DNA from 3 places in the Bacillus sp. CGMCC 1.16607 genome. Region 2 is predicted to be linked to each of the others. Evidence: riboswitches for the same ligand, from Rfam matches in the RefSeq annotation. Region 2 holds a riboswitch; each other region holds the start of a gene.

What was found. A riboswitch is a leader RNA that binds a small molecule or an ion and turns the genes downstream of it on or off. The one in region 2 is predicted to bind cyclic di-GMP.
Region 1: another riboswitch for cyclic di-GMP. It lies ahead of ACFSO7_RS13400 (sensor domain-containing diguanylate cyclase); the one in region 2 lies ahead of ACFSO7_RS01010 (hypothetical protein).
Region 3: another riboswitch for cyclic di-GMP. It lies ahead of ACFSO7_RS14150 (amidase); the one in region 2 lies ahead of ACFSO7_RS01010 (hypothetical protein).

The regions. Positions count from the first base shown of each region.
Region 1 is NZ_JBHUJX010000019.1:206,450-216,767, reverse strand. Features, by position in the region: gene ACFSO7_RS13440 (response regulator transcription factor) at 1-140, shown strand, start outside; gene ACFSO7_RS13435 (PTS sugar transporter subunit IIA) at 294-782, shown strand; gene nagE (N-acetylglucosamine-specific PTS transporter subunit IIBC) at 981-2,420, shown strand; gene ACFSO7_RS13425 (lmo0954 family membrane protein) at 2,598-2,945, shown strand; gene ACFSO7_RS13420 (PspA/IM30 family protein) at 2,966-3,607, shown strand; gene ACFSO7_RS13415 (GIY-YIG nuclease family protein) at 3,631-4,728, opposite strand; gene ACFSO7_RS13410 (VanW family protein) at 5,420-6,442, shown strand; gene ACFSO7_RS13405 (DoxX family protein) at 6,499-6,864, opposite strand; cyclic di-GMP riboswitch class I at 7,072-7,155, shown strand; gene ACFSO7_RS13400 (sensor domain-containing diguanylate cyclase) at 7,292-8,515, shown strand; partial or broken gene ACFSO7_RS13395 (MCP four helix bundle domain-containing protein) at 8,721-9,524, shown strand; gene ACFSO7_RS13390 (methyl-accepting chemotaxis protein) at 9,879-10,318, shown strand, end outside.
Region 2 is NZ_JBHUJX010000004.1:33,880-44,197, forward strand. Features, by position in the region: gene ACFSO7_RS01000 (methyl-accepting chemotaxis protein) at 1-473, opposite strand, end outside; gene ACFSO7_RS01005 (hypothetical protein) at 531-1,241, opposite strand; gene ACFSO7_RS01010 (hypothetical protein) at 1,303-1,671, opposite strand; cyclic di-GMP riboswitch class I at 1,803-1,889, opposite strand; gene ACFSO7_RS01015 (kinase) at 2,019-2,618, opposite strand; gene ACFSO7_RS01020 (M15 family metallopeptidase) at 2,916-3,596, opposite strand; gene ACFSO7_RS01025 (copper resistance D family protein) at 3,901-4,977, opposite strand; gene ACFSO7_RS01030 (copper resistance CopC family protein) at 4,979-5,608, opposite strand; gene ACFSO7_RS01035 (heavy metal translocating P-type ATPase) at 5,661-7,796, opposite strand; gene ACFSO7_RS01040 (ArsR/SmtB family transcription factor) at 7,789-8,157, opposite strand; gene ACFSO7_RS01045 (transporter) at 8,581-8,865, opposite strand; gene ACFSO7_RS01050 (VCBS repeat-containing protein) at 9,863-10,318, shown strand, end outside.
Region 3 is NZ_JBHUJX010000019.1:348,858-359,175, forward strand. Features, by position in the region: gene safA (SafA/ExsA family spore coat assembly protein) at 1-257, opposite strand, end outside; gene ACFSO7_RS14115 (DUF1360 domain-containing protein) at 408-773, shown strand; gene ACFSO7_RS14120 (DUF3231 family protein) at 812-1,813, shown strand; gene ACFSO7_RS14125 (polysaccharide deacetylase family protein) at 1,891-2,619, opposite strand; gene ACFSO7_RS14130 (hypothetical protein) at 2,764-2,898, shown strand; gene ACFSO7_RS14135 (phosphotransferase) at 2,895-3,800, opposite strand; partial or broken gene ACFSO7_RS14140 (trans-sulfuration enzyme family protein) at 3,822-4,906, opposite strand; gene ACFSO7_RS14145 (FAD-dependent oxidoreductase) at 5,125-6,651, shown strand; gene ACFSO7_RS14150 (amidase) at 6,751-7,629, opposite strand; cyclic di-GMP riboswitch class I at 7,675-7,758, opposite strand; gene ACFSO7_RS14155 (hypothetical protein) at 7,882-8,019, opposite strand; gene ACFSO7_RS14160 (amidase) at 8,126-9,598, opposite strand; gene ACFSO7_RS14165 (DEAD/DEAH box helicase) at 9,884-10,318, opposite strand, start outside.

The sequences.
Region 1 (10,318 bases), on a different contig from region 2:
ACACCAATGAAATAGCTAATGAACTTAGTATAAAGACGGGAACCGTAAGGAATTATATATCTACCATCTTGGACAAACTTGAAGTAAAAAATCGAATCGAAGCCATAACCCAGTCGAAAGAAAAGGGCTGGTTTAAATAATATTAGTGTCAAATACACCAAAAAAACTGTTGTTTTTGGGCGTATTTGACACTTTTTATTTTTTTAGGAGGAACCTGTAGTACTTATTCTCTAATACAAGTAATAAAAATATAGTAATCATCATCTAAAGTCTTAGTGAAGGAGAAGGAAGAAATGCTATTTAATCTTTTTAAAAAAGAAAAATTACAAATAGTTATGCCAGTCAATGGTGAGATAGTCCCCATTGAGAAGGTTCCTGATCCCGTTTTCAGTCAAAAGATGATGGGGCAGGGGATAGCTGTTATTCCAGTTGGGGGGAATATTTGTGCTCCAGTAGAGGGGAAGATTATTCAAATTGCCCCTACGAAGCATGCTATCGGCATTCTTGCGAAGGATGGTTCAGAAATTCTCATTCATATAGGTTTGGAAACGGTTTCTTTAAAGGGAGAAGGTTTTAAAGTAGATGTCAGTTTGGGTGAAACGGTATCTGTTGGCCAGTTGCTGGTTAAAGTTGATTGGGAATATATCCGTACTCATGCAAAAAGCATCATCACACCGATCGTCATTACAAATAGTCATGGAGGAGATAAAGTGTATACCATTACGGAAGAAAAGGAAGGTATTCAAGGTGAAACCGTGATTATGACAGTAAATGCAAAATGATTAGTATGGTGAGTAGCGGTATGCTCCTAATTTACCGAATATTCATATAAAATGAGATCTCCACGTCTTCAAAGATATTAAAGGAAAGAAGGTGAGAGCTAAATTTACTTAACTTAAAATCACATCACATATTTGAAATTATTCATTCTTATTAGTAACAGACGTTAAAAGGTTATATTGACAAGGAGGAAGGTTCGAATGAAGAAATATCTTCAAAGGCTTGGCCGATCATTGATGCTGCCTGTTGCTGTGTTACCAGCTGCTGCTATTTTAATGGGGATTGGATATTGGATCGATCCTACAGGCTGGGGAGCAGGCAGTCCCATAGCAGCTTTCTTAATTAAAGCGGGTGCTTCCGTAATTGATAATATTCCGGTTTTATTCGCGGTAGGGGTAGCCTTAGGGATGTCAAAAGACAAGGATGGCTCCTCGGCTTTAAGTGGACTGGTAGCATTTTTAGTTGTTACGACCTTACTTTCAACGAATTCAGTTGCTCTACTAAAAGAAATAGATCCGGCAAATGTAGACCCTGCATTTGTAAAAATAGGAAATGCTTTTGTAGGGATTCTTTCAGGGATCATTGCCTCTATCATGTACAATCGATTCAGTCATGTTCAATTGCCAGATGCTTTGGCTTTCTTTAGTGGAAAAAGATTGGTGCCAATTATGACAGCGGTTTCGATGCTATTCGTTTCTTTAATTTTATTCTTTGCGTGGCCAGTCATTTTTTCGGCATTAGTTTCCTTTGGAAAAGGGATTAGTGATTTAGGTGCTGTTGGTGCAGGTTTATATGGTTTCTTCAATCGATTATTAATTCCTACTGGATTACACCATGCGTTAAATTCTGTTTTCTGGTTCGATGTAGCTGGAATCAATGATATAGGTAACTTCTTGTCTGGTAAGGGCGAAAAAGGTGTAACAGGAATGTACCAAGCTGGATTCTTCCCAATTATGATGTTTGGTCTCCCAGCTGCAGCATTAGCGATGTACCATACAGCAAAAACAAAAAAGAAAAAACAAGTCGCTTCATTGATGGTTGCCGCAGGCTTTGCTTCCTTCTTTACAGGGGTTACAGAACCACTTGAATTTGCGTTTATGTTTGTTGCGCCAGTTCTTTATTTAGTCCATGCCGCATTAACAGGTATTTCTTTAGTGATTGCTTCCCTTTTTCACTGGACAGCAGGATTTGCCTTTAGCGCTGGATTTATCGACTTTTTCCTAAGTTTGCGAAATCCAATTGCCAACCAACCCTATATGTTATTAGTACAAGGACTTGTTTTTGCCGTCATTTACTATGTATTATTCCGCTTCCTAATTACAAAATTCAACTTAATCACATTAGGTAGAGAAGATGATACGGATGATGATACAGGTATGGAGCCTATTTCTAAAGGAAACTTTGCAGCAATGGCTGCAAAAATTTATGAAGGGCTTGGTGGAGATGCGAATGTAGTATCGGTTGACAATTGTATCACTCGGTTAAGAGTCGAAGTGAAAGATATGAACGCGGTAGACCAAAGTAAAATTAAATCTACAGGTGTTCCGGGAATAAATATTGTCGGACCACAGAGCATCCAAGTGATTGTAGGAACATCTGTACAATTCGTTGCAGATGAAATTGAAAAAATTCGCAATTAAAATGCATACAAAAGTGCCAGGGACCACGAATTTCTTCGTGGTTCCTGGCACTTTTTTTATAAATAGACTGACCCTCTCTACACCTTAAGACCTATTCCAAAATAAAGCTCAAGCTCGTTATGAGAAAGTTGGAATGGAGGTAAGATGATATCAAGATCAAGAAAGGGTGAAAACAAAATGAAAAAATTTGGTTTACTTTTAGCAGGTGGAGTTGCAGCAATTGTATTACTTTCTACGATTGGTCCGATGATTGGGCTACTAGTTAGCTTAGTACTTCTATACTTTATTTATAAACAATTTTTAAAGGCAGAATCAACAGGTGGAAAAATTGGCATAGGAATCATCGGTTTCTTCGTTCTTATGGCAAGCATTCATAATGTTCCTGCAATCATCGGCTTAGTAGCTGCTTATATACTCTACCTAGTATATAAAAAATGGAATGGGAAGAAATATGCAGTAGTAAAAGAAGAAACAGATCCATTTGTTAATTTTGAAAAACAATGGAATGACTTGAAAAATTATTAAAATTAAAGGAGAGAAATGACATGACAAACTTATTTATAAGATTAAAGGATACTATAGCTGCAGATTTAAATGGGGCACTTGATAAAACAGAAAGCAAAAATCCGATACTTCTACTTAATCAATATCTTCGCCAATGCGAGCAAGAAACAGAAAAAGTAGGTAAGCTAGTGGAGCGTCAACACGCATTAAAAGAAGGATTTATTAGGGAAGTGAAAGAAGCCGAGGAAATGGTGGAGAAAAGAAAACATCAAGCTGAAATTGCAGCCAAGGCAGGGGAAACGGAGCTTTATCAATTTGCAGTAGCTGAGTTAGAGCAATATGCTGGACGTGCCGAACGCTTAAATGAGTCCCTAAAACAAGTAATCGGGCAGCTCGGGGAATTAGAAAGAAAATATGAAAAAATGAAACACAAACTGAAAGATATGAATATACGTCGGTTAGAATTAATGGGACGTGAAAATGTAACAAGAGCGAACCACCGTATGGACCAAGTTTTGAAATCCAATACTTATTCCGATTCATCAATTTCTCGTTTCCAAGAAATTGAAGGTTATCTGGATCGTTTAGAACACCAAGTAAATCATTCTTATTACCGCAGTACGATTGATGCAAGAGTTGCTCAATTAGAGAAAGAGATGGGAGAAAACAAATCGATCTCGTAATCATATGTAACACAAAAGAACACTCAACCTGAGTGTTTTTTTGTGTATTGAATTTCAAGTAACTGGGTTATTTCTTCACCTAGTTTGGCATTGTTCTCATTTTCTAAACAGTTATCTTGGATAACAAAATAGTTGCAATGCTTGCTAGTTAGATAACTATATATAATCTGAGCTTCATCGATTTCATTTCTGTCCACTTCAACAAATGTTCTATCCTTCATTTTAAAATACATCAATATTTTTTCCTTTATTATTGATCTTAAATCCCCTAATTGAAAGTCATTAAGAACATACTTTTCAGTAAAAAGAATTTCTGTCCTCTTAATAAGAAAAAGCTTGATAGTTGATGGAGTCAATGATTCGATGATGGCTATATTTTTGTTCTGCTCTGTGAATTCAATCACTTTTTCTTTTTTTAGTAAGAAGGCTACTGCATCTATATGATCTCTATACTTGGCTGCTGATTCAAAATCAAAATGAAGCGAAGCATTATGCATCTTTTGCTGCATTTCATTAATAAGGCCCATGTCGGTACCATTAAGTAAGGAAATGACTTTTTCAATGATGCGGTTATATTCTTCTACCGCAGAACCACCAAGGCAAATTCCATTGCACAATCCTAAGGAATAGTTTAAACAGGCAGACCCGCTGTTTGCGGGATTCGAGCAAAGTAATTGAAAACATTCTTTAATACCTTGGATTGCTTTTTCCACAGTACTTCTACTTGTATAGGGACCGAAATAAAAATGATCGTCATCCTCCATGAACCAATTGGTTATTTCAATCTTGGGGCTCCTTTTTGTCTGGTGAATCTTAATATAGACAAATGACCCAGGATTTTTCATTTTTCGATTGTAGATTGGTTTGATTTCTTTTATTAAGTGACATTCCAGCAAAAAAGCTTCAAATTCTGTATCGGTCAGAATGTAATCAAAATCCTTCAAATGTTTTACTAGCTTTTTTATTTTTGGAGAATGCCCCTTTGAGTCTCGAAAATATGATTGAACTCGTCTTTTAAGATTTTTTGCCTTACCTACATAAATAACTCCGCCGACGGAATCTTTCATTAAATAAACACCAGGGGATGAAGGGAGAGTCTGCACCTTTTCTTGTAAAATCATATCTATTCCTTCCTAACCTAATTTTATTTAAGTCTCTTTTCGCAAAGATTGTTGTTTTAAAACTTTGGAAACGCAAACTGTTGATATAGAGATTGATTGGAACGGAAGGTGCGAGACTCCTGCGGGAGCAGCGGGACAGGTGAGACCCCGCAGGAGCGTACACTCCGAGGAGGCTCACCGCCCGCCCCGCGGAAAGCGAGCAACCTGCAGTGGAAATCAACCATTCTACTTGTTCAAGAAAAACAAAATTTATGAAAAGTGCCTTATTTAAAAACTAGGAATCTCGGAGTTTAATTCTAACATTATTATAAAATCAGATTTCCATATGGCAAATGTTTAATTTGTGGTGAGCTTAGAAATATAGTTTATAAGTTGTGGTTAACTCTGAAGGAGTTTTTCGTAATCTAGCTCCAGCGCCTAGCCCCGAAGTATAGGATGTACAAGTGTCGACAATGCGACAGGACGTCGTGCTATTGTCGACCTCGAGATCAAATGGCGCCCCAAAGATGAAGTTAAAGAGCAAACCTCCTCTTTGGGTCGGCATTTGCTTGTCGGGGCTGATCAAGGCGCTTCTGAATTTTTTTCCAAATGAGTTTGTCTTAAGGAATATGGACATAGAGGTGTGAATACAATGGGGAATGTGACTGACAGCCTATGACTTAGGACAAAAAAAGGAAAAGTTGGGAGATCAATGGGGAAGATTACATGGGTAACATCGATGATTTTGACTGCTAGTTTGATAGGATTAGCTGGATGTTCAGAAAAAACAACGAGGGAAAAGGAATTAGAGAAAAAAATAGTTGAATTACAGAAACAAATTGAATTAGAGAAGAAAGAAGCGTTGGATAAAGATAAGGAAAAGCCATTGGAGGAAAAAAACGAAGAAGAGGTCATTTTAGTTGAAGTGGTAGATCCTAACACGAAACAAGTTATCAAAACTATTAATCCGTTAGAGTTAGGATTTGGAACGGATAACGAAAATTATAAAAAGGAAATTGAAGGTTGGGTCAAAACGATTGCAAGAGGAACAGAAACAATCAACGGCTATGACCAAAGAATGATTCCAGACAAATTAGATGAAAATGGTCAGGTGATAAAAGGAAGTCCACGTATCATACTTGAGGAATCGGAGTTAGTGGAAAAGGTGATAAATGCGTCTTTAAAAGGTGGAACGGTTGAATTACCTCTTTATGTTACTGAAAGTGGATATAAGCCCGAAGAGGTTTCTAATTTGGGAGAAGTGGCAATCGCCTCGTTTACGACGTATTTTAATAGTAGTGTAGCGGGAAGAACGAAAAATATCGAGTTATCAGCACATGCGATCAATAATGTCATTGTTGGAGTTGGCGACATTTTTTCCTTCAATACGACAGTTGGTCCTAGTGATGAGGCACATGGGTATCAAAAAGCAATGGAAGCGGTGAATGGGAAATTGGTCGAAGGGATTGGTGGTGGAATTTGCCAAACATCCTCTACATTATTTAATGCTGTAGATAAACTCGGTGTAGCTTATGTAGAAAAACATCACCACTCAGTGAATGTCGGGTATGTGCCAAAAGGAAGAGATGCCACTGTATCCTATGGAGGACTTGATTTTCGATTTCAGAATACGACAGGGGCGCCTTTCTTATTAAAAGCAGTTATTAATAAAGGAGCACTTACTATAGAAGTAAGAACATCGAAAGCAAATCAAAGCCTTATCGTAAATAGATAAATTAGTGAAAAAGGTAGGCAACTTCAATTAAGTAGTGCCTACCTTTTAGTTCATTATTAATGATGATTACGTGTGTAAAGAATGAATAGTAGAACTAACATAATAATGTCTAATCTAGCATTAAAAGCAAATGCCATAAAGCCAGTATGTAGTATTGGAACTTTTGTTAATATAATCGCTGCTATCATAATTGCTATTAACGGAATCGTCGTCTGTTTAACGTGTTTGTTCACTATTAGGAATAAACCGCAAATCATTTCTACCGTAGCTACCCCATACTTCAGATAAAGTGGAAAAGGCAGGCCTAAATTGATAAAGTAGTTTCCTAATTCAACGCTAATTAGCTTCATCAAGCCCGAAATGATAAAAACATAAGCTACTGTATATCGAATTAATTTATAAGTTGACAGAGATGTATTCAAATCCATTCCCCCTTTGTTAAACTATATGTTCAAGAGTGGACAAACTTTCATACTAAATTCATGTAGTTTGTCTATATTATTGCGCCTAATTATTTCCATATTTTGTCGAAGATTGCCTAACCATTAGCCATTGACTATGGTTAGTAAGCACTATATATTTAAGGTAGTGGATATTTATGGATTATGCTGAATAATTAAATAGCGTACGTTTAGAAAAGGCAAACTCATTGAAAAATGAGGACGCAAAACTAAAGGGGCTAAGTCGAATGATAATGCCAGCCAGTTACCGAAAATTCCTGCTTTTTGGTAATAGATGAATCGGTTAACGACTTATCTATTTTTTTTTATTTTTTTCTTGTCATTTGTATTTGTTTTTTAATATAGTAAGTCTGTAGTTTGTGTAAATACCTTTATGGAAGTGTTAAATATGGGAAATAAGGAGATTTTATCGTTAATTAATCATTTGCTTAAAAATATTGGAGTTCAAAAAAATATTCTTTCAAAAGAAACTCTTGAAGAATTTGAAAAACATATTGGAGATAGGGAAGAAAAAGAAATAGTAGATTCCGTCTTACTTCAATTAGAATTAATAAATGATCAGATGGAAAATATGAGCTGGTTGAATAAGCATTATAAAATTTTACATGATTTTGCTCAAATTTGTAGTAAAACATTGGACGAGGATATACTTCTTGAAAAAGCGTATGAAATGGTCTCTCAAGTTATGAACACGGAATCTTTTTTTATTGCTTTTTATAATGAAGCTGAGTCATTGATAGATTTCACGTTTGTTATGGATAAAGGGGAATACTATCCACCAATTATACGTGAATTAGGTGATAATTATACCACCCAGGCGATTTTATCAAGGGAAATTGTCCATCAGAAACAGTTAGCTCAATCAGAAGAATATAATGCTCTATATGGATCAGATGGTATCACTAGATCATGTCTGTTTGTACCTGTCATTATTGATGATCATGTCAGAGGAGTGATTTCTGCTCAAAGCTATTCGGATTTTGCCTATCGAAAAGAGCATGAAGAATTACTGCAAATCATTGGGACTCAGGTGATCAATTCAATCGAAACGGCCAGACTATACAGAAGGATCTTTGTCATGTCTCAAACAGATGAATTAACGGGGTTAAAAAATCACCGAGCTTTCCATGATGATTTATCAAAAATGATTAATGATAATAATCAAGAAATCACCCTTATCATGATAGATTCAGATCATTTAAAAAAGGTAAATGATAATTTCGGTCATGATATCGGCGATAGATATTTAAAGATATTGGCAGATGGAATCAAGAGTGTTTGTGGGGAGAACATTGAGGGTTACCGCTACGCGGGAGATGAGTTTATGATTATCATGAAATCTCCATTAGAAAACGAGATGGAGAATCTTTATGATAATTTGATGGAGTATTACAAACAAAATCCACTTATCATATTAGAACACTCAATCATCGTATCAGTCAGTTCTGGTGTTGCTGTTTTCCCAAATCACGGAAAAACAGTAGATTCATTAAAAAAAGCAGTTGATGATGCTTTATACGTAGCAAAAAAGCAAGGAAGAAATCGATTTATTAGAGCTGAGAAAACGAAGAATTTTTTATATCTATTTAATGATGAGATGTTTTTTATTTAATATAGAATGTCAGGTTATTCATAAGGACTAAAGTCTTTTTGAATAATCTGGCATTTTTTTTTAGGACTTTATTCATACTTTATTCATTTTTTTGTCTCTTTTTAGAAACAATTTACACTTATAATTATTGGCTGTAGAGTGAGATTTTTACATATCCTTGAAATAATGTAATGCTATATAAATTTAATTGGAAGGATGTTTACAAATGAGTATATTTCGAAATCTAAAATTTGGTCAAAAAATAAGTATATTGACCATTTGCTTTTTCCTCTTTCTGGTTATCATTGGTGTGACCTCGATAAATCAACTATCAAATATTAATGCGAGTATCCAAAATTTAAATGATAGAATGCTTGTTCCAATTGTCAAACTTGAGTCAATAAAATCCGAAATTGAGTATATTCGGTCCCAGGCGAATTCCATAATGGATGCTGGTAATGATGATGAGCTGAAAAAAACGATACAAGAGGATATCAATACCCATATATCTTCAGTAAATAATCAGATATTAGAATATAAGGGCAATCAGGATTATGAAAATTTTCAAGTGAGTCTTAAGGAATTTTTCACTGCCTTTGATACTTTTATTGAGAAAAATGGGACAGGCAAAATTCAAGGAATGCCTGCAAATGATCAAGAGGTTGGCGGCAGCATGGTTCCCAGTGGTCCTCCTGAGGGTTTGGTTAATTTAGATAAAACGAGAAAAGGGGCTATCTCTGCTTTAGATAAAATTATTGATAAACATATTAATGACGCAAAGAATACATATCAAGACAGTAAAGCTGCATATCGCATAACAATGATCGTGATCATCTCTCTTTTAATAATAGGGGCGATAAGTACTTTTATTTTGTCTATTATTATTTCAAGATCCATCGTTATACCAACGAAAAAGGTCTCTACTAAATTAAAGGAAATATCTGAAAGTAATGGCGATCTGACAAAACGGATTGGTTATGATAGTAAGGATGAGATTGGGGAGCTGAGTCAATGTTTTGACTTATTTGTAGACAAGCTCCAATCCATCATAAAGGAAGTAGCTAGTTCGTCGGAAACCATTTCAACTTCAAGTGTACAATTGAATGAAGCAACAATTATTACAACTAAATCACTTGAAGGAATATCGAAAATGGTGGCGGAAATAGCCTTCGGTACTTCACAGGGAGCAACTGTAACAGAGGAAACAACATCAATCCTAGGGGAAGCAGCACTCTTTTCAGATGAAACCTCAATGGCAACAAGGCAAACAACGGAAAATACTAAAAAGGTTCAGGAAGCAGCAATGGAGGGTGCTGACAAAATTTCTGAAGTGGTTTCATTCATAACAGAGATTGCTTATTCTTCAAAAGACGTTTCAAATCTCATGAATGAACTCAATCAGTCATCCAACAAAATTGTAGATATCATCAAGATAATAACGGGAATATCAGCACAAACCAATCTGTTGGCATTAAATGCGGCCATTGAAGCTGCTCGTGCAGGTGAGTCTGGAAAAGGTTTCAGTGTGGTAGCGGATGAAATTAGAAAGCTTGCGGATGAAAGTAACCGAGCGGCACTTGAAATATCAGAACTTGTGAAGGAAAATCAGTTAAAATCTATTTCTGCTGTAAAATCAGTTCAATTAGTAGAAGAAAAAGTTTCTAATGGGGTACATAAATCTTCAGAGGTAACTGCTAATATCCAGAATATAAATGAACATATATTACACATTGTACGTGAAATTGAACAAATCGATACGGCTAACAAAAAGCAGGCATTGTCTACAAAAAATATCGAATTCGCTATTTCGAATCTTGCATTAAC
Region 2 (10,318 bases):
TGAGTTAACTCTAAGGTAAGGTTCGATTGTTCTGAAATTTGATTTGATCTCACTGATAGATCTTCGATAGCCTCTGCCATTTCTTCCATAGATGCAGCGCTTTCTTCTGTAGCTACTAATTGTTTCTTTAATCCTCTACCTACCTCATCAATTGCCGCTCTAACAATATCCGCTTTCTCAGAAGCATATTCACCGATTTCTGCGAGATTTTCTCCTTTTTCATGCACATCTTTTGAAAATGAAAAAAACTTCTCCCTTATACTGCTGAAAAACTCAACCATTTGATTAAATATAGCGTAATCAGAACTTCTTTCATCAACTTTGTTTATGATATTACCTGCTGATATTTCTTTCATTCCATTTAGTATTTCTTTATTAATATGAGGATGATGTTTTAGCGAAAAATATCGGTAAGCAAAATACACCGAAACTCCTATTAAAATAACAATTATACCTAGCATAATAGCTTCCATGATAAATAAATCCCCTAACTCCTATTAATTATTGAAAATGACTTCATTATGAATATTTTAAAGTTCCTTTAAAAGGATATATGTTCCATCCGCTACATTTGCAGGAATACCATTCAACTTACTATTATCCTGATATTTATGAACAATATCATTTCCTTCTAAGTCTTTATATTTTTTCATATTATGATATTTTTCCATTACTCGTATCGACTTCGGGTTTGTCGCTTCACCTAAAACAGCCTTCAACCCTTGTGAGGATGCCTTTGTTATCAATCTATTTCCTAATTGCTGAATAATTTCGTGACGGCCATGTTCAGCTATTACTCCTATCATGAATAAGTGTAATAACTCTCCATCTTGGATGTCTTTTCCGTTTCGTTTTTTATAATCTTCCATGAAACGTTTATCCACATCCTCCAGTACACGCAGAATGACATTCATATCATAAAAAGAACCTTCAAATATATCTTCTCCGATAATCTCTGGTGCATTTGTATCTCCAGCAAGAACACCAACAACTTTTTTATTACAGTCCTGAGCGACTGCGCAATATCCCTGCTCTACTGTAGATTCTAAATAATCCTTGGTAAACTTATAGAAATCTTCATAACCTATGTTTAATTGACCTACCATCGGTTCCTGAACCCATTTTCCTGAAACATCCATTCCAACAAATGAACGAGCTAGACACTCAGCTGCTTCCTGAATTAAAGCTGTTTGTTCCTTCGTTATAATTTCATATGTATACAATTCTAGTGTTGTTTGCACTTATTGAACTTCCTTTCAAATTTCAAAATAAAAGCCCCTTTTAATGTTTTGGGACCTAGCGTTATATCGAATGAGGGACACGATCGACAAATGTACCTGGGAAATCAATTCTTTCAAGTGCATTTCTAACTTGCACTTGAGCAATTTTAGATGAAGGTTTTACTGCAAGGATATCCTTGAAACCTAAGCTAGAATAAAATTGCATCGTTTGCTCTAATTGCGGTACTACTTTCGACGGGACTGGTGTTTGGTGAGTCGCATCGACAACAAACGTATAATCTTTTCTTGATACTTTATTAATTGTTTCCTGTAAATCTATCATATAACCTTCTGCATCCTCAGCTCTCATTAATCCATGCACCTGTACATGTACTTCCTTCGCAGATTCATTAATGGCCATTTTATATTTCTTTTTATCTACAACTATCATCTCTGATCTCCTTTTTTCCTATAGTCTGCTATACTTCATTGTCGACCTTGCACGGTTTTTCTGGGAATTTTAAAAAATAAAAGCTATCCCCTATGTAGATAAGGATAGCCAGATAATCGATTGTTATTATACTTGGCAACCCGACTATCATTATCCAAGAGGATTTTAGACTCGTAGCTTTGCGTCCTTACCTTTCGATAAGTTTGCCTTTTTCAATTTTTTTAAATAGTTCTAATCTCACACTAATATATTACTATTGCATTATAAATTAATTACATTTTTTTGTCGAATTAGAAATATTTTCTTAATTTACAGACAAAAGGACTAACACATTTTAGATAAAGCTATTAAGATTTTAAAACCATATTAGCTTGTGCCTTTGGAAAAACAGTATCTAGGTAAAAGTCTTCTGCTTTCCAGTATCTATTTTGAAACTTTTCAATATTTTTTTGGGTATTTTCACTTTCTCGTTTAAATCTAATCTCCCTTGGACAATCCAAGTAAATGACAAAATCAAAATAATCTCTCCATTCCTTTCTCTGAAGAAATACACCCTCAACAATAATTAGGCAATTTTCTGGTAAACTGATAGTGTGGGTACTATGAGTATCATGCGATGCTTCATAAAGTTGGAGAGTTACCTGTTCTGAAACTTTTAATTTTTGAAAAAGGGATTCTTTTAAGCTGTTAATATCCCATTGTAAGTAGTAGTACTCATACCATTCTTCATAGGATGTATTGTATCTTTTATTTTGTTCAACAATATAATCATCTAGATGAAACACCAATACAGTTAATTTACCCTCTTGCTCTTCCATCTTTCTAATATGATTTACTAATGTAGTTTTTCCTGATCGGCTTAATCCATCAATCCCTACTATAAAACGCTTTTCTTTGTCAGCCATTCCTGAAATAGTTTGTATTATTTCCGTTACTAGCTCTTCCAAATAATTACACCGCCTATCTAGTTAGCTTCAACGCTATGCAGATCATTTTATTTTTTTCTTTTTCCTTTACTCGTTAGCTCTCCTGCTATTAAGCCCAGGAGAAAATTGGTAATAATCAATTCACTTTCACCGGTCACAATTAATGTTAGAACAATAGATACTATCCCAAATAAAAAGCATTTAATGTCATATAAACCTCTCACTTAACCTTTCGATTATTTTTGTGTATTTTTTTAGATTATCATTTCTTATTGTTCCAGAAGTCTCCTTTTAAAATGAATCATAAGTATGTATAGTCTACTTCTTTAATAATTTCTTTAGTTCATTCTCTGATACAGGTAAGTAAAGCGCGTTTTTAGCATCAGTCATTACTGCCCAATACTTATCACCATATGACCAATGCCACCATTCCGTAAAATAATTAACAAAACCAACCGCTACCAAGGCTTCTGCAAGTATCTTTCTATTCTTCTTTGCTTCTAAACTTATATTTTCAGCGTCAAAATAGGTCGCATAATCTGTTTCATGAGGAATAGCATCAAATGGTGTACCAAGATCAAGTTCTCTCCCATAAGAATCTATAAGGGTTATATCCACGGCAGCCCCCGTTGGGTGAGGTGCCACTTCGGGTGGAGCCACATATTTTGAGGCTTCAGCCCTTATAGCGTTTATTTCCTGTATGTTGGAAGTCTCTTTAATTCGATTCATTGAATTTTCAATAGCCATTTCTTGAACATGTAAAGGCCTGTATCCCTCTTTAAGGAGAAAAGACAGACCTTCCGGAAGTAACTTTTTTGCTAAGGAAAGCTTAGTTGCAATCGATAAGCGAACACAAGAAAAATAACGACTCCTCTGTTCAAGAGTTGGGTCTATTTTAATACTAGGGTCAAAGATAGCAAGATTTACAAACGGTTCATTGTAATTAGGATCAACCATCATATTATTTATTCTAGTGTCGCTCATCAAGATTTTCTCCATAATTTTATTCCTCTCCAATGTAAAAATACATCCAATCTTCCTGTTACCACTTGCTCAAACACTACATTTTCAAATTATACTCTTCCATTAATTACAATAGAAGTTTCTTTAATGATACGCTCCCTCACTTGCCATTATTTAGACATAGCTCCCTATACAGAGGTTTCAAAAATAATCCAAATGATCAACCTGTAAATTCCGAGTCCATGCGTCGTAATCACAAGTAGCTACTGCAACAGGATTCCCTCCCCGAAAAAATGAGCCGCCATTTCTATGGCAGCTCATTTTAGTCTATTCAGGCAATTTAAATATTTAAAGTATTCATTAACCCCAGATAGAAAGCTAATATATAGCTAATTCCAAATAAGACCGCTAGTATTGGCTTAACTTTTTTAAAACTAGCCAAAATCAAAAGCAAAAATAGGATAGAAAGGGTAATCAGAATGATCGAATGGAAAGAAGGGTTGATTGTCAAATGAAGAATAGACGAGATATCCTTTCCTATTAACCACTCTACCAATTTAGAAGCACCTTCTGATTTAATGGTAAATTCCACCTCATGTGGAGGTGATAAAGTCCCCAAAATACCAGTTACATAAAAAATAAGAAATATGAAAATACTCTCGGTCTTAATCCAAGGAAGAGGATTAAAAGATAAATTTGATAAAGACCTTTTGGCTAAAACTCCATTTATAAAAGCAAAAACTAAAACAGGTATAATAGAAATGTGTTTTAAAAGTAACATCTGCCCATAAGGTAGTACCCATGCTTTAACATAATCCTCCGGTTCCACCACAAAAAACATTAGGAATAGTCCACTAACTAAGATAACGATTAAGCATATACTTGCTAATGGGGTAAACCATTTTAGAAACTTAGACCAGAGGGGCTGCTCTTTTGCAAACCAGGCCACATGGATTAATATCCCCGTCCATAATGTAACTACTAGAAAATGAATTGTATGAGTAATTGTTCCAGTTAAAAAGGACAATGATGCCACATGGCTAGAGTATCCTATAGCTAAAATCATAAGAAATAACAATAATGCTTGTAAATATTTAGATCCTTCAACATAAAGGGTCATCCACAAAAAGGTTGCCATAAAACCGATAAATATCCAAGCTCGTCCTACTTGAAAATCGGTAAGAACAGAATGTGTCGCTAAATTTAACCCTACACTATCTTTAAAATAAAATATCACCTGTATCACAGGTCCAAGAGAAAATATAATAACGCCAAGTGTGGACAGGAGTAAAGCAGGTTTGGGTAGATAGATTTTAGGTTTATTCTCTTGTGATACGAATTGTAAGGCTACGTGTCCTACTAAAAATGAAAACATAAGGTAATTACCGAGTTCTGCAATAGGTATTAAGAAATTCATATTAACTCTTCCTTCTAAAAAGCGATCGGATACCCACAATGAAGATCAAAACAAAAACTACTATGCTAATGGTTCCCACCATGTTGTTTGATTTATTTTGACCGCTATTATTTTGTGAATCGGTAGTCTTATCATCTTGCTGTTCAGCTGATTCATCATTAGTAGGTGGATTTTGCGTTTCAACATTGTTTGATTCTTTTTGTACTATAAATGGAATAATACCTTCTATCGCATGTCCGTCTTCCCCTGCTATTCTCCATTTTACTGTATAAGAGCCATTGTCTAATGGTTGTGATAGTGTGCCAATCATTTGAGTTTCTTGTACTTTCACCTGATCAAGTGGGATTTTAATTTCACCTTTCAGCAATTCCATCGTGCTTAGTTCCTCAATTTCGCCTTCAAACTGAAGGCTGATTTCCACCAAATTACTATCAATAATTTGTCCCTCTTGAGGAAAGGAAGACTTGATTTCAGTATGGGCATTAACCATTGTTGGTCCAGTTAATGTAATGATTAATATGATTATGTATAATAGTTGCTTCAAATCTTTCCCTCCATTTGGATACCAGTAATTTTTCGATACAACATAAACCGGTGACCAGCATTTATAAATGATCTGGATTCCAGCCATTATTCACTTACTCTCTCCCTTAAAAAAGCTTCCCAATAAAGGGAAGCCCATCTTATTTATCTTTTACTCGGAGAAGTCGTAAGCTGTTTAACGTAACAATAAGAGTAGCACCCATATCTGCAAAAATAGCAATCCACAATGTTAACCATCCAGGTACTACTAATAATAAGGCGACAAGCTTAATTCCTAATGAAAAAGTAATATTTTGTTTAATAATGTTTAATGCTCTTCTACTTAGTTTTAAGGTAAACGGCAGTTTTCCTAGATCGTCTGCCATTAAAGCAATATCAGCTGTTTCTAATGCCGTATCTGTTCCAGCGCCACCCATAGCAATTCCGACCGTAGAAGCCGCTAAGGCTGGTGCATCATTCACGCCATCACCGACCATTCCTACTCGGTCGTATTTATTTCTTAATTCCTTGATAAAGGCTAATTTATCTTGTGGCAGTAATTCTGCTTGAATATCTGAAACACCAACTTGTTTACCAATGGCATTTGCCGTTCCGGAATTATCCCCTGTTAGCATAATCGTTTTTTGAACACCAAGTGAGTGGAGTTTTTGAATAACGTCCTTACTGTTTTCTCTTAACTCGTCAGCCACCGCCAGTAATGCAACGACTTCTTTTGAAGTACCGGCAACCATTACCGTTTTTCCTTGGTTTTGAAGCTCTATAATTATGCCTTTTAAGTTGTTAGGAATGCCGTTCGGTACGATTTCGTCAAACAAATTCGGACTACCTACATAGTACGTTTCACCATTTACGTTTCCTTTAATCCCCTTTCCGGTTATGGAAGAGAAGTCTTCAATGGCAATGCTTTTATAAGGTAAATTATCTTGCTCCGCTTTTTTCATAATCGCTGAAGCCAATGGGTGTCCCGATCCATTTTCTAAAGCCGCAATGATGGTTAGAATCTCATTTGAGTTTGTATTTGGTTGCGGTAAATAGTCTGTAACCACTGGTTCACCTTTTGTTAAGGTGCCTGTTTTATCAAAAGCAATCGCTTTTAGCGCTCCCATTTCTTCTAAATGAATTCCACCCTTAATCAAAACACCATTTCTCGCAGCATTTCCAATTGCCGTCACAATTGATACAGGAGTGGAGATGACCAAAGCACATGGACACCCTACCACTAGCACAGCTAATCCTTGATAAATCCACTTACTCCAATCGGCATCAAATAGCAGCGGCGGAAAAATGGCAACTCCTATTGCAATTAAGATAATAATCGGTGTGTAGTATTTAGCAAAACGATCAACAAATGCTTGAGAAGGCGCTCGTTCTGCTTGAGCTTCCTCAACTAAATGAATAATCTTGGCAATTGTGGTATCGTCCACATGTTTGGTTACCTTAACTTCGAGAATCCCTTCCTCATTTAAAGTTCCCGCAAAAACTTCATCATCCACTGTTTTGGAAACCGGAACTGATTCACCTGTGATGGCGGCTTGATTGACGGACGAAAGGCCTTTTACTATGGTTCCATCCATCGCAATTTTTTGGCCTGGCTTAACAACCATGATGTCTCCAATACGGATATCATCGACCTCAACCATCAATTCTTGATTACCTCTCCGAATCAAGGCTTCTTTTGGTGCAATATCCATCAAGGAACGTATGGATTGTCGTGCCTTATCCATTGAATAGGATTCAAGTGCTTCACTGATGGCGAACAAAATCACAACCGTTGCGCCTTCTCCCCATTCCCCGATAAATGCAGCTCCTATAATAGCAATTGTCATTAATGTTCTCATATCAAACTGTAAACGGACTAAATTTTTAAGTCCTGTTCCAAACAAACGATAACCACCAATGATAATGGAAGCTGTATAAGCGATAACCGATGTCATACTCTCCTCACCGTTTAATTCTCCTGATACCCACCCCATTAGTAAGAAAACTAGAGATGCAATAACAGTTGAATGCTTCTTCCAAAATGGTTCTTTCACTTCTTCAAATCGTTGTTTTTCAGGTATCACTTTCAATTTTTCAAAAGCGCCTGCTTTTTCAAGTTCTTCAATGGTTGTATCCCCATATACGGTAAGTTTGGAAGCCCCAAAATTGACACTAGCATCTGAAACACCATCCAGGTGTTTTACGTTCTTTTCGAACTTAGTGGCACAGCCAGCTCATGAGAATCCTTGAATTCGGTAAACCGTTTTTGCCTGTGATTGCTCTAACGCCTTATCCATTTGCTTTCCCCTCCTGTTGATGCATAAAGGCAATTTGTATCAATTGTTTAACATGATCGTCATCCAATGAATAAAAAACTAATTTGCCTTCTTTTCGATATTTTGCTAACCCTAAATTACGGAGCAATCGTAAATGATGAGACGCGGTAGCTGTCGTACAGCCTACAATATTAGCCACATCACACACACATAATTCATCTTCCTCATTTAAAGCAAAAGCAATCTTTACCCTAGTATCATCGGCTAATGCTTTAAATATTTGCGATACAGCCAAAGTATTGAGTTGGAAAACTGTTTCTTTGACTCTATTTACTTTCTCTTCGTCAAAACAGGTTATTTCACAAACATCATCATGCTTCAATTCTTTCACCATCACTTATTCAAATACTTATTTGATTATTAGTATATGTAGAAACTTTCTTATGGTCAAACATTTATTTGAATGATTTATTTGAATGATTTTTTTAAAAGATTTTGCTATAAATAAAAAGCCAACATTTTAACCTATGTAAAATGTTGGCTGGCCGAAATATTTTTAGTGATTATTCAAATCGTTTAACTCAAAGTTAGCATTAAGGAATAGTTCCCTTTAAGTCAGATTCGTCAAGTATTATTATTTCAGATCTTCTGCTTTTCAAGTGGCATAGTTTTTTTTCAGTGGTGTAAAAATTGTTATCACCAGGGCAACAACTGCTAAAATCATGCCTCTGCCCGGATATTTCTAAAGCTAACTTAAAAGGGTAAAAGAGCCTTGTGGGTTAATTTCCACTAGGAGTTTTTGTTTTTAGTACAAAGTAGGGATTGGATAACAGGCAACCGTTTCAATTAATCTTTCATCAAAACCATAGAACGTCCAAAATGTACCATTCCACCTATATCCTGCAACTTCGCCATATTGGAGGTACGTAGGATAAAACCAGAATCCCTCCCCATTTACTAGCCAAACATAGGTGTAGTTATTTAAACAATCGACTAAATAGTGTGAAGGAAACGGTTTTGGTGGAACGTATGGCGGTGGAGGAGATTGTGGTTGTTGTCTCGTTGAACCTTGAGGTGGAAAAAATGCCATATATATTCACTCCCTTATTAGATAATTACCCAATATAGTATGTTGATAACTTTAAAGAGTTAAAAACTGGGGTAAAATCCAAGGTGAATTGGAATAAAATTTATTGAGCTTGTGATTGATCTTTTATTTTAGACCCCTTTTTAAAGCTTCAAGAAAAACAGATGGTATTTTTATGCGCTGTTGAATAGTGGTATAAAACCTCCGTTTTGTGTGGAGGTTTTCAATTTTGTCCCTTTAGAGTACACCCTATTGTATATAATGATTGGACCTATGTCCCAATTTTTAAGGAATTATTCGTACAGACTCTTTTGGAGCTAACTCGTCATAGTCTGTAAGGACGGGAAAACATTGGTGATTCACCACGGGGATTTAGGGGAACACTAGCTGCAGGATCTGGGAAGCAAACAGACTTGAATGTTTTGAAAACGATCGCATGTGGCACAAGTGGTTTTTGATAATAGTTTAGAGTAAATACGAAACAGTAATGATAATTTTCAACTATCAATAAGAAAGAGGCTTTACGCCCCTTAATTCTTCTAAAAGTGACTAACAAATTACAATGATTTTATAAGAGTACAGGTACATTAACATCATAAAAACCAGTTACTCGGTCTCCAATTGAAACCATTCCATGATCTAGAAAATAGATTGTTGGACTAATAATGAAATTTACTATTGTACCATCCTCTCTTAAAAGGGACATTAATTTAAAACTTTTCCCTCTCCAGAACTTATTAAATGATCTTGAATCATCGTAACCGTACCAGAAAAGAACTGAATTTTTTCATTTTCCCCCTCCTTAATGATTAATAATGAATGAAAATTAATCCTCAAAAGCCTTGAAGGATAAAATGTCTGAATGTAATTTCAGTTGGCCTTATAAATATTATGATGATGGCAATTAGATATTACATTATCCATGCAATTAAATAAGCACAATAATTCTATTAGGCTATTAGAAAATGATGATAACATTCGGAATGAAAAGGAGTATGTTATGTATAATCATTATTCTTTGACTAATCAGCAAAGTATTGTATCGTTTGTACGTGGTGATGTAACTGGGGATAGAGTACCTGATAATGTCTATTTGACCGGAGTAAAGACCCCATCTAGTCCTTTTACTCAAAATATCATCCTGCATGTTCAAGATGGAAGAACTGGAGTGGTGAAAAGTGTGCTGTTTCGTGATAATGCAGGCTACAATCCTACTATATTCTTGGGCGATTTTACCGGGGATGGAGTAGATGATATTTTAATAAGTATTGATACTGGTGGTAGTGGCGGAATCATGTACCATTATATTTATTCCTTTTTGGATAATACAGCACAATTGATATTCAATTTTAATGTATATAATGAGCAGTACCAATATGAGGTTACTTACCTTGATAATTTCAAAGTGGAAGTTGTCAGCAACATTAATAATAAAAAGTACATCATAGACATATCA
Region 3 (10,318 bases), on a different contig from region 2:
ATCACTTGATTTTCAACACTTTTAATCGCATCAAAATTTGGAATCGTCACCTTTTGCCCTGGATAGATTAAATTTGGATTTTTAAATTGAGGGTTCGCTTGAATAAGCTCTGATATTCCCACTTGATAGCGAACCGCAATCTTCCATAAAGAATCACCTGGCTGTACTGTGTAAGTTTGCTGTGCGTGTGAAACATTCGGTAATGTAAACAGAGAAACAATCAATACAATAGAAATCCATATGTGTTTTTTTATCATTTCGCACACCTCCACATATAGAGTTTGAAATTTAAAATAAAATATACGAAGATTTTTATAAATGTTTCTATTCGTAGCAGCAACATTGTATATTTCAATAAAACGAGTAAATCATATTATTAAATAGTCGAATAGTCAGGGGTTTTGATGATGTTTAAGCTTTCGTGGATGACCTATTTCATGCTTATTTTAGCTAGTTACCGACTAACTCATCTTATCGTTTTTGATAAAATTACCGAGTTTATCCGAAAACCCTTTATGAAAAAAATAGAAGTTGAAACAGAGCATGGAACTGAAATGAAGGATGTTCCAAAAAACATGTTCGGCTACCTATTGAATTGTTACTGGTGTGCTGGTGTTTGGAGTGCGGTATTAATAGGTGGCGGATATTTATTGTTTCCTAAAATAACTTCCATCATCGTATTAATTTTATCGATCGCTGGTGGCCAATGTATTATTGAAACATTCGTCGGGGTAAATTTGAAGAAGGTTAGTTATTACTCTAAAAAGTCATAATTTACAGATTTGTCTGTATCACCTACAAGGAGGTACCTATGGGAAAAAGTACCGCTCGCTTATCTAGTGCTGAAATTGGAGGCTTATGGCAAAATTACATTCAAAACTCGATGTCTAGGTGCCTTCTCAAATACTTTCTCCATCATTTAAAGGACGAAGAGATCTATTCCATTCTAAATAAAAGATTAACAATTACGGAAAAACAACTTAATGACATATGTTTATTGTTTTCCCTAGAAAATATCCCTATCCCCGATGGTTTTTCTGATCAGGATATTAATTTAGAAGCCCCACCACTCTTTTATGAAGAATTTGCCTTAAGCTTTCTTTACATGATGAGTCGGATGGAAATGGTTCAAACGGCTTTTATCCTTTCAAATGTTGCTCGTTCTGATGTATTAGCTTTTTTCAATGATTCCCTTAAACATTCTGTGGATTTCTATTCCGAATCAACCACTTTGATGCTTTCAAAAGGGGTATATGACCGACCTCCAATGATTCCTTATCCTAAACAAGTAGAATATATTGAGAAAAAAACGTTTATCCTACCCTTACCAGGAAAGAAAAGACCGTTAAATACGATGGAATTAACCGAGTTATTTTTTAATATTGAACGAAACTACTTTTCTATCCTATTTTGTTCAGGGCTTCTTCAAGTTGTAAAAGACAAAGAAATACATGCCTATATTAAAAAAGGCAGAGACATATCCGAAAATCAAATCAAAATTTTTAATAATGTTTTAATTAAAGAAGATTTATTAGGCATATCTCCTGTAAGTATGCTTGTAACCGATTCAACGTTTCCCCCTTTTTCTAATAAGTTTATCGTTGCTCTATTTAACTTTCTAAATGCGATTGATGTTACTTTACTCGGACATGCCTTGTCCATGTCTATGAGAGCAGACCTATCCGCTCAGTTTAGTAAATTCATGACTGAAATTTTAACTTACTCTGAAGAAGGCTTTAATATTATGGTTAATCGTGGTTGGTTAGAACAAGTTCCTCTAGCACCGAACCGTAAAGACCTTGAAAAAAATTAATGGTGGATTACTAAGCATTAGGAATCATTCAGTTCATTCGAAAACTAACCATTGAAAAAGGTTGACCTATTTTTAGGTCAACCTTTTTCTACCATTTTTGTAAACTCCTCCAATGTTGTAGAATATTTTACATAGATACGCGGCAATAAATAAAGTTCATTTTGTATACCTGATTCTGAAAACGGTCCAGGGGTTGTCGTTAATCCGAATCGGTAGTATTTTTTCGTCTCTTCCACTACTTGTTTATTGAAATTTCCATATGGATAGGCAAATGCAAGCACTGGTTTACCCGTTATTTTTTCAATTGTTTCTTTGGAATCCTTTAGCTCGTGCACATATTTTTTATCTTTAGTTAAATCAGGATGAGTAGCTGTATGTGATTGAATAGAGAAGAGACCTGATTCAGCCATATCTTTTATATCAGCTTTAGATAACCGATTAGCCCTTCCGATAAAATCAGAAATCACAAAAATCGTACCAGCTGGATGAAAATGCTCATCCTTAAGCTTCCAAAAAATTTTATAAGCATTTTGATTATTTTTGTAGCCGTCATCAAAGGTAATAAAAATTGGCTTTTTCACTTTATAAATATCTTGCCAGCGCTCAAAAGTTAATAATGTGAATCCTTTGTTTTTGAGGTACGTCATCTGTTTTTCAAAATTTTCCGGTGTGACATATAATTCCTTTGAACCGTGACCTTTAAACTCATCAATTGAATGATAGACTAAAATCGGTACCTCCATCTTTGCGGAAACCTGTAACGGGAGCCATAGTAATACGAGAAACATAAAAATCATTCTTTTCATGGGGTTCCTTCCTTTAGATCGTATTTTCTCATAGTGTTCCAAACCACCTTCATTCTATTAACACATTTGTGCTTGAAAAATTGGACATTTACCAGGCAAAAAAATCCCTCCTTTGCATATTTATTTACAAAGGAGGGATTTTTCATGGCTATTTGGTGGATAACAACGTTCGGGTTTGTACTATGCTTAGGTTTCGTTGGTGGTATAATGTTTTATTCATTAAAAGGTGCCTTACATTCAGAAGACTCTACTAAAATAGATCCCATAACAAAAGATTAACTCAATGATAATTTTATGCTTTCCTTTGCACTGGCTACTAATTTTGCATCCTGTAAATCATGTCCGTACAACAACAGAACTACAGACACATATAAAGCAAAGAACCTTGCACAGGTCTTAGTCGTTTCAGAAACATTTCCATAAATTCCGAAAAATTGTTCTCTTCCCTGCAGTGTTAAAAAGCTATAAGCAATCGATAAATCAATCGCCGGATGTCCAAGATGGGTGTCACCCCAATCAATTATTCCGGAAATGACTCCAATCTCATCTACTAAAATATTTCTAATATGACAATCGCCATGAACAAGCGTTTGTTGCTCGTCCAAATGAACATCTTTTATAGAATCAAGCCAATGAAAGGCTGTTTCAGCTTCATCAATTAACTGAAGCTGGATAGCTTTTTTTATGTTATCAATCAATGGATTCATTCGTTTACCAATATTCGTTCTTTCTAACCAGTCATAAGGTACACCTAGTTTCTCAGCCATTTCTATTGGAAATTGATGCAATTTTCTCAAAAAATGCGCTAAGGGAGCCGCGGACTTATTTCTAATATCTGCAGACAATTGCCCAGGTGAAGTCCCTTTAACAAGGTGATAGCCTGTAAAAGGCCAATTGTAGCTATCCGTCTCTTTGCCGAAAAAGATAGGTTCAGGAATTCGAATATTTAATCCATTGACCAAATTGGGTAGCAATTGATTTTCAGTGTTTAATAATCGAACGGCAATTTCTTTTCTTGGGAAACGAAAAACGTAATCATCGTTCACTTTGAATACTGTATTATCAAAGCCTTTTCCTAATTCTTGAATATTGACAGGTGCCAGTTCTGGAAACTGGGCTTCTATTAAATGTCTTGCTTCGTCCATTGTAACGACTATTTCAGGAGACCATGCTTGAGACATTATTTCACTCCATTCATTTAATTAATTCTTTTTAGATTGATTAATGGCTAGTTGAAATTGATCTATAATATCTTCTATTTTCTCAAAACCGACTGAAATTCTAACCATCCCTTTTGTAATCCCAAGCGCTTGACACGCTTCAGGTGGTAAGGCACGATGTGATGTCGTTAAGGGGTGAGAAACAGTCGTTTCTACTCCAGCCAAAGTAGGGACGATTTTAACCCAACCTAGGGAACGGAAAAATTGGTTAACATCTATGGTGCGATCCAAATCAATCGTCACCATGGCACCAAAGCCATCTGGATTCACTCCGAATGGATAAAAAACTTGCCGAACAAGTGGATTATTTGAAAAAGCTTGCGCAAGCTTCTGTGCATTCTTCGATTGTTTCTCCATCCGTAAAGCCAATGTTTTCAAGCCTCTAGTGGTCAGCCATGCTTCAAACGGACTTAGATTTGCTCCAAGATTAACAACCTTTGCCTTGGCTTTTTCGAGTAAATCTTCCCTGCCAACTAACACTCCTGCAGTAATGTCACTATGTCCACCGATATATTTGGTTGCACTATGAACAACTAAATCAATTCCTAATGAATAGGGTTTGCAATGATACGGTGTCGCAAATGTATTATCCACCAAAGTAACTAGTTGATATTTTTTTGCTAAATTTACTACTGCCGGCAAATCTTCTACTCTTAGTAGAGGATTCGTAATTGATTCGGTCAATAATAGTTTCGTATTTGAGCGTATCAATTTTTCAACTTGAAGGAGATCCTTAAAAGAAACAAAGCTGGTTTCAATGCCTAAGTCACTTAGCCCGGCTTTAAGCATGTGAAAACTCCCACCATATACATCATCCGCTGCTATAATATGGTCACCACTTTTCACAACGGCAAGCACGCCTACAAGAATCGCCGATAGACCTGATGAAGCGGCCACCCCATCGGGTGCACCCTCTAGTCTTGCAACATATCCGCGAGTTCATCCGTATTCGGATTTGCAACTCGAGAATATAAATATTGGCCGTTACCATGATAATATCCTTCTAATTCATCTAAATCACGAAAAACAAAAGCTGAGGTCTGATAGATGGGTGTTACTTTACTCATAATGTTTCGTTTCTTTTTGTCACCATGAAGAACTTCTGTATCGAAATGTTTACTCAACTTTTCCACCCACTTTTTCTTGTAATGACTACATATAATAATCCATATTTCCATAAGAAATTTCATTTTCCTTCTTTCTTGAATAATATTTTCCAAACCACACATGAAATGACCATATCATGGAAAAAATAGCCACAAGTACATATATTAGGAGGAAAACCATGCAAAACAAATCTTTACCGCAATATCCTGAATCATATTGGCGAGAATTAGAGTTTCCCTCTTTTCCAAAGTTAGATAAAGATCTTTCCGTTGATGTTGCCATCGTCGGTGGAGGTATTACTGGGATTACGGCAGCACATATTTTGCGTCAGCATAATGTCAAAATTGCTTTAATTGAAGCTGGAAAAATATTAACTGGAACAACAGGGCATACAACAGCGAAAATTACCGCCCAACATGGACTTATTTATGATGAGTTAATTCAGCATTTTGGAGTGGAGGGAGCAAAACAATATTATGATGCTGCTAACCAATCCATTCAATTTATAAAAGATACTGTTTCAAAAGCACAAATTGAATGTGATTTTCTCGAACAAGATGCCTTTATTTATGCGACTACAGATGAATACGCTACAAAAATACAAACTGAGGCAAAAGCATATGAAAAACTAAAAATCTCTGGCGGAAATGTGGATAGTATCCCATTTAATATCGACATAAAAACTGGCTTACGCATGACGAATCAAGCCCAGTTCCATCCTACAAAATATTTAACTCATTTAGTAAAGGACTTGGAAAAGAACAATGTCCAACTTTTTGAGAATACAACTGCCATTGATATTGAAGATCCTGAAGGGGATAAGCCGACGATCATCACAAGAGATGGAAATCGAATTCGTTGTAACTTTATTATCGTGGCTTCCCATTATCCTTTTTATGATGGACTTGGCTTTTATTTTACAAGAATGTATGTAGAACGATCTTACATTCTCGGGGTGAAAGCAGAAGATTCCTACCCTGGAGGAATGTATCTTAGTGCTGACGATCCAACCCGTTCCATAAGATTCACCCCATTTAATGGAGAAAATCTAATTTTAATTGGTGGTGAAAACCATAAAACCGGACAAGGAATGGATACCTTCAAACACCATCTAGCATTACAAAAATTCGCTGAAGAAACTTTCCAAGTAAAAGACATTCCTTATCGTTGGTCAGCACAAGATTTAATTACATTGGACAAGGTTCCGTACATTGGTCCAATCACAGAAACAAAACAACGCATATTGATTGCGACCGGCTATCGTAAATGGGGAATGACAAACGGCACAGCTGCAGCGATGATGCTAAGTGATTTCGTTTTAGGGAAACAAAATAGTTTCCTTGAATTGTACGCACCATCCAGGTTCCAGGCAGACCCAAGCCTTAAAAAATTCACTTCAATTAATGCAGATGTAGCAAAACATCTTATTAAAGGTAAGCTTGAGTTTGTCCCTGGTGATCCAAGTGACTTAGAAACTGACCAAGGCTCCGTCGTCATGGTAGACGGTAAAAGAGCTGGTGCCTATCGGGATGCAGATGGTAAGTTGCATTTAGTAGACACCACTTGCAGACATCTTGGCTGTGAATGCGAGTGGAATCATGCTGAAAAAACATGGGATTGCCCATGTCACGGCTCAAGATATTCTTATACTGGGGAAGTATTGAATGGTCCAGCCTTAGAGCCATTGAAAAAAGTTGGTGAATAATGCAGTAAAAAAGGGCCAGAGAGGCCCTTTTTTACTGTCGAAGCTTGTTAACAATGCATCATTTCCTAGGAAATTTTGTCGTATTCTAGAAGCAAGATTTTATGGTTTCATGCTCATCCAGCTATCTAAGTAATGGATGGCAAAATCGTTATTTACGTTTGAAAGTTTGGAAAGCTGTTCTAGCATGACTGTTTGTCCTTCTTCATAAAACGAAACGTACTCTGCCTCGGAAGATGGGGCTGTTTCAACTGCTATGGTAATTCGTTTACCGATTGATTGGGCAATTTCAACTTCCTGTTGGATAATAGCTTTCATTCCATTTGGACCATCTGCTTGATCACGGTAAGCCATAATCGTTGGTAAATCCATGTTTTTTATAACCCAAGCAGCAAGATTACCTTTACCTAATTTATTATTATAAAGCTTCTCATCAAACCAGAAAGGGATATCTGCACCTATCTTCAAGCCCATCTGACTTGATAGATCCTTTGCTTTGATTAGTAGGGTTTGATACGATAACACCGTATTTTTATAGTTCGAATTCCATCCAGAATATAAATATGGTTCCACATCTAAGTGAATGCCCGTAAACTTTTCAGAAGGTTCTGCTTGTGCTTGGTACATTTTTAACCAATCAAAAAAACGATTGGAATATGTGTTACCCTTTGCTGATATCCAATCAGGAGCTCCTTCAAGGGCGTGCACTTCAATATGATGTTGTGAAGCCTTTTTAACAAAAGTTTCATATGATGCGGGTTTAATATTATAATTGATTTGCAAAAATACCGTTTTCGTTTGATTTTCAGCTAGAAATGAAAGAATCTGGTCGGAATTTGTTATGATTGATTTTGTATTCCATATCCAAGTTGATAACGGACCAACGGATAATTGAGCTTTGGAATTTGTGGGAAATGAAGATATTGAATATACTATCATAGAAATTAACATGCTTAATACGAGGATTTTAAACTTATTCATCACAGTTCTCTCCTTATTAGAATGCCCAAGACATCCTAATAGGAGTCTGGCGGCGTGGCAGCCATACGTTTATCGGTTAGGCCCATCGCTTTGCGTCCTTGCCTTTCGACAAGTTTGCCTTTTTCAGAATTTTTTTATACACCATGATTATACTCCCAGAATCTTTATATTTAAATCATTTCCTTTGAAGTTTCTGTTGGTAAAATTCCACAAATAAAATGAGGCTGCTCAATCTAGTGAGCAGCCTCATTTCTATTCTTTTCCTTTTGGTCGGTTCGTTTGCTTATCATCCATCCCTGTATTAAATTCAACCAATTCAGAGCTCGTGCGACCCTTTTTTGCGTTATTATTTCGCATGGCGTTCGCATTTCCTTTTTTCGTTCTACCCATGAAAAACAACTCCTTTAGAGATAGTTGCTAAGGTCGTCAGTTAATTCGACGCCTTACACTTTTCCAAGTTCATAGGTAGTATGCTTCTTGAAAACTTAGTTATACCTTACCATTTCGGTGATTTCCTCATTTTTGTCCCTTGTTCAAAGGAATAAGAGATCGATAAAAGCTGCGGCTCTGAATAGGCTATTCCTGTGAAGGTAATTCCAACCGGCTCCCCTTTATCGGTATATCCTGCTGGTACCGTAATCGATGGATAACCAGCTTTTGCTGGAATAGCAGCACCATAATTATTCGGAAAAACAACAGCGTCTAATTGATGTTCATCCATGATGAAGTCTATTCCTTGTTCAGTTGAGTAATATAAATCATCTTCCAAAGAGTTTATATAAGCTTCTTCAGTTAATGTTCCGTTTGTTGCTTCGGATTCAAGTAGAATAGCTTGGCCAAACTTTAACATTTTTTCTTCATTTTGAAGATTAAACTGGATTACATCCTTTAAGGAGCGTATTGGATAACTAGGATGAAGTTTATTTAAGTAGGCATTAACATCAGATTTAAACTCATAAGTTAACACATCGTAGCTCCATTTTCTATCGACTGATGGAATTTTGACATCTTCAATAACCTCAGCACCTAGTTCCTTCAGCTTCCTGATTGCAGCTTCCATAACCTCACTTTTTTCTTCACTCAAATAATCAAAAAATCCTTCGCGAGCAATACCGATTCTCTTCCCTTTTAACCCAGCTTCGTCAAGGTAATCGGTAAAATCAGTTTGGGTTAAAGCAGTGTTTGTTAATGTGATTGGATCCTGCTCATCTGCCCCAGCTAAAACATTTAATAAAAGCGCTGCATCTTTGACTGTTCGCGCCATTGGACCTGCCGTATCTTGAGTATGAGCAATCGGTATAATTCCCGTACGACTAATTAGTCCTACAGTAGGCTTAATTCCAACTAAAGAATTTTGACTTGCTGGACTTAAGATTGAGCCCGATGTTTCTGTACCAACTGCTACCGCAGCAAAATTGGCGGCAATCGCAGCACCTGATCCAGAACTCGATCCCCCTACATCAAATGTACCTGGACCATAGGGGTTAAGCACCTGACCACCTCTTGAGCTATAGCCGCTAGTCATTCCAATTGCCATAAAATTAGCCCATTCCGTCATATTTGTTTTTCCGAGTATAACGGCACCAGCACGACGTAATTGTGAAGCTACAAAAGAATCGGCTGATGCATACGAATTTTCTAATGCTAACGATCCTGCACTAGTATGCATCTTATCATTTGTATCGATGTTGTCCTTAATGAGGACAGGGATTCCGTGAAGTGGTCCTCGTGATCCCTTACTTTTACGTTCTGCATCTAAGGCAGCAGCTATATGTAATGCATCCGGATTCACCTCAATAACTGAATTAATCTTCGGACCATTTTTGTCAAAACTAGTAATACGCTTTAAGTACATTAGGACTAATTCCTTTGATGTCAAATCCCCATTTTCCATTTTCTCTTGCATTTGGTCAATCGTCGCTTCTTGCAACCATTCTTCTGTTAATTTTTTTAATTTTGGATTTTCCATTTATTTAAAGCTCCTCTCACATTCTTTTATTAAAGAATTCTTGATGAAGGCTCAAAAACCTTTTTAATTTGTATAAATACGTTAATCGAAACGTCTATTTATTATAAATTCCGTGTCTTAGAGGATGAGTTTTTCATATATCCGACTACTTCCAGGTTATATCCGTCTAAAATCGATTTTATCCGCTTGTTTTCTACTTATATCCGACGATTAGAGTCATATATCCGCCATTTTCACAATTTGGACAAACTTTTCCACCAAAAAAAATAACACGCAAGCCGCGTGCTATTTTTTTGTTTTCTTATATTTAGTTGTTTTAATTGTTTCGCGCTTTACTGCTCTTTCTTGTTCATCAACGATTTTTCCGCTATAAAATACCTTTTTGGCTAAAGGTATTTTTAATTCATGGCAGTATTTTTTCAATTCACGCTCTTCTCGTTCATTGACAAGCGAAATGACGACTCCGTCTGCTCCAAAGCGGCCAGTACGTCCTGAACGGTGAATATATTGGGTAATGTCTTTCGCAAAATCAGCATGAACAACATGTGTAATATCTTGAATATCAAGACCTCTTGCTGCCACATCTGAAGCAATTAGTAATTGGATTTTTCCTGTTCGAAGATTTTTCAATGCCAACTTTCGGTCGTCTTTCTTTAAGTCGCTATGAAGCACTCCAACTGGAATTTCCTTGAATTTCAGTTTTTCAGAGACAAAATTGAT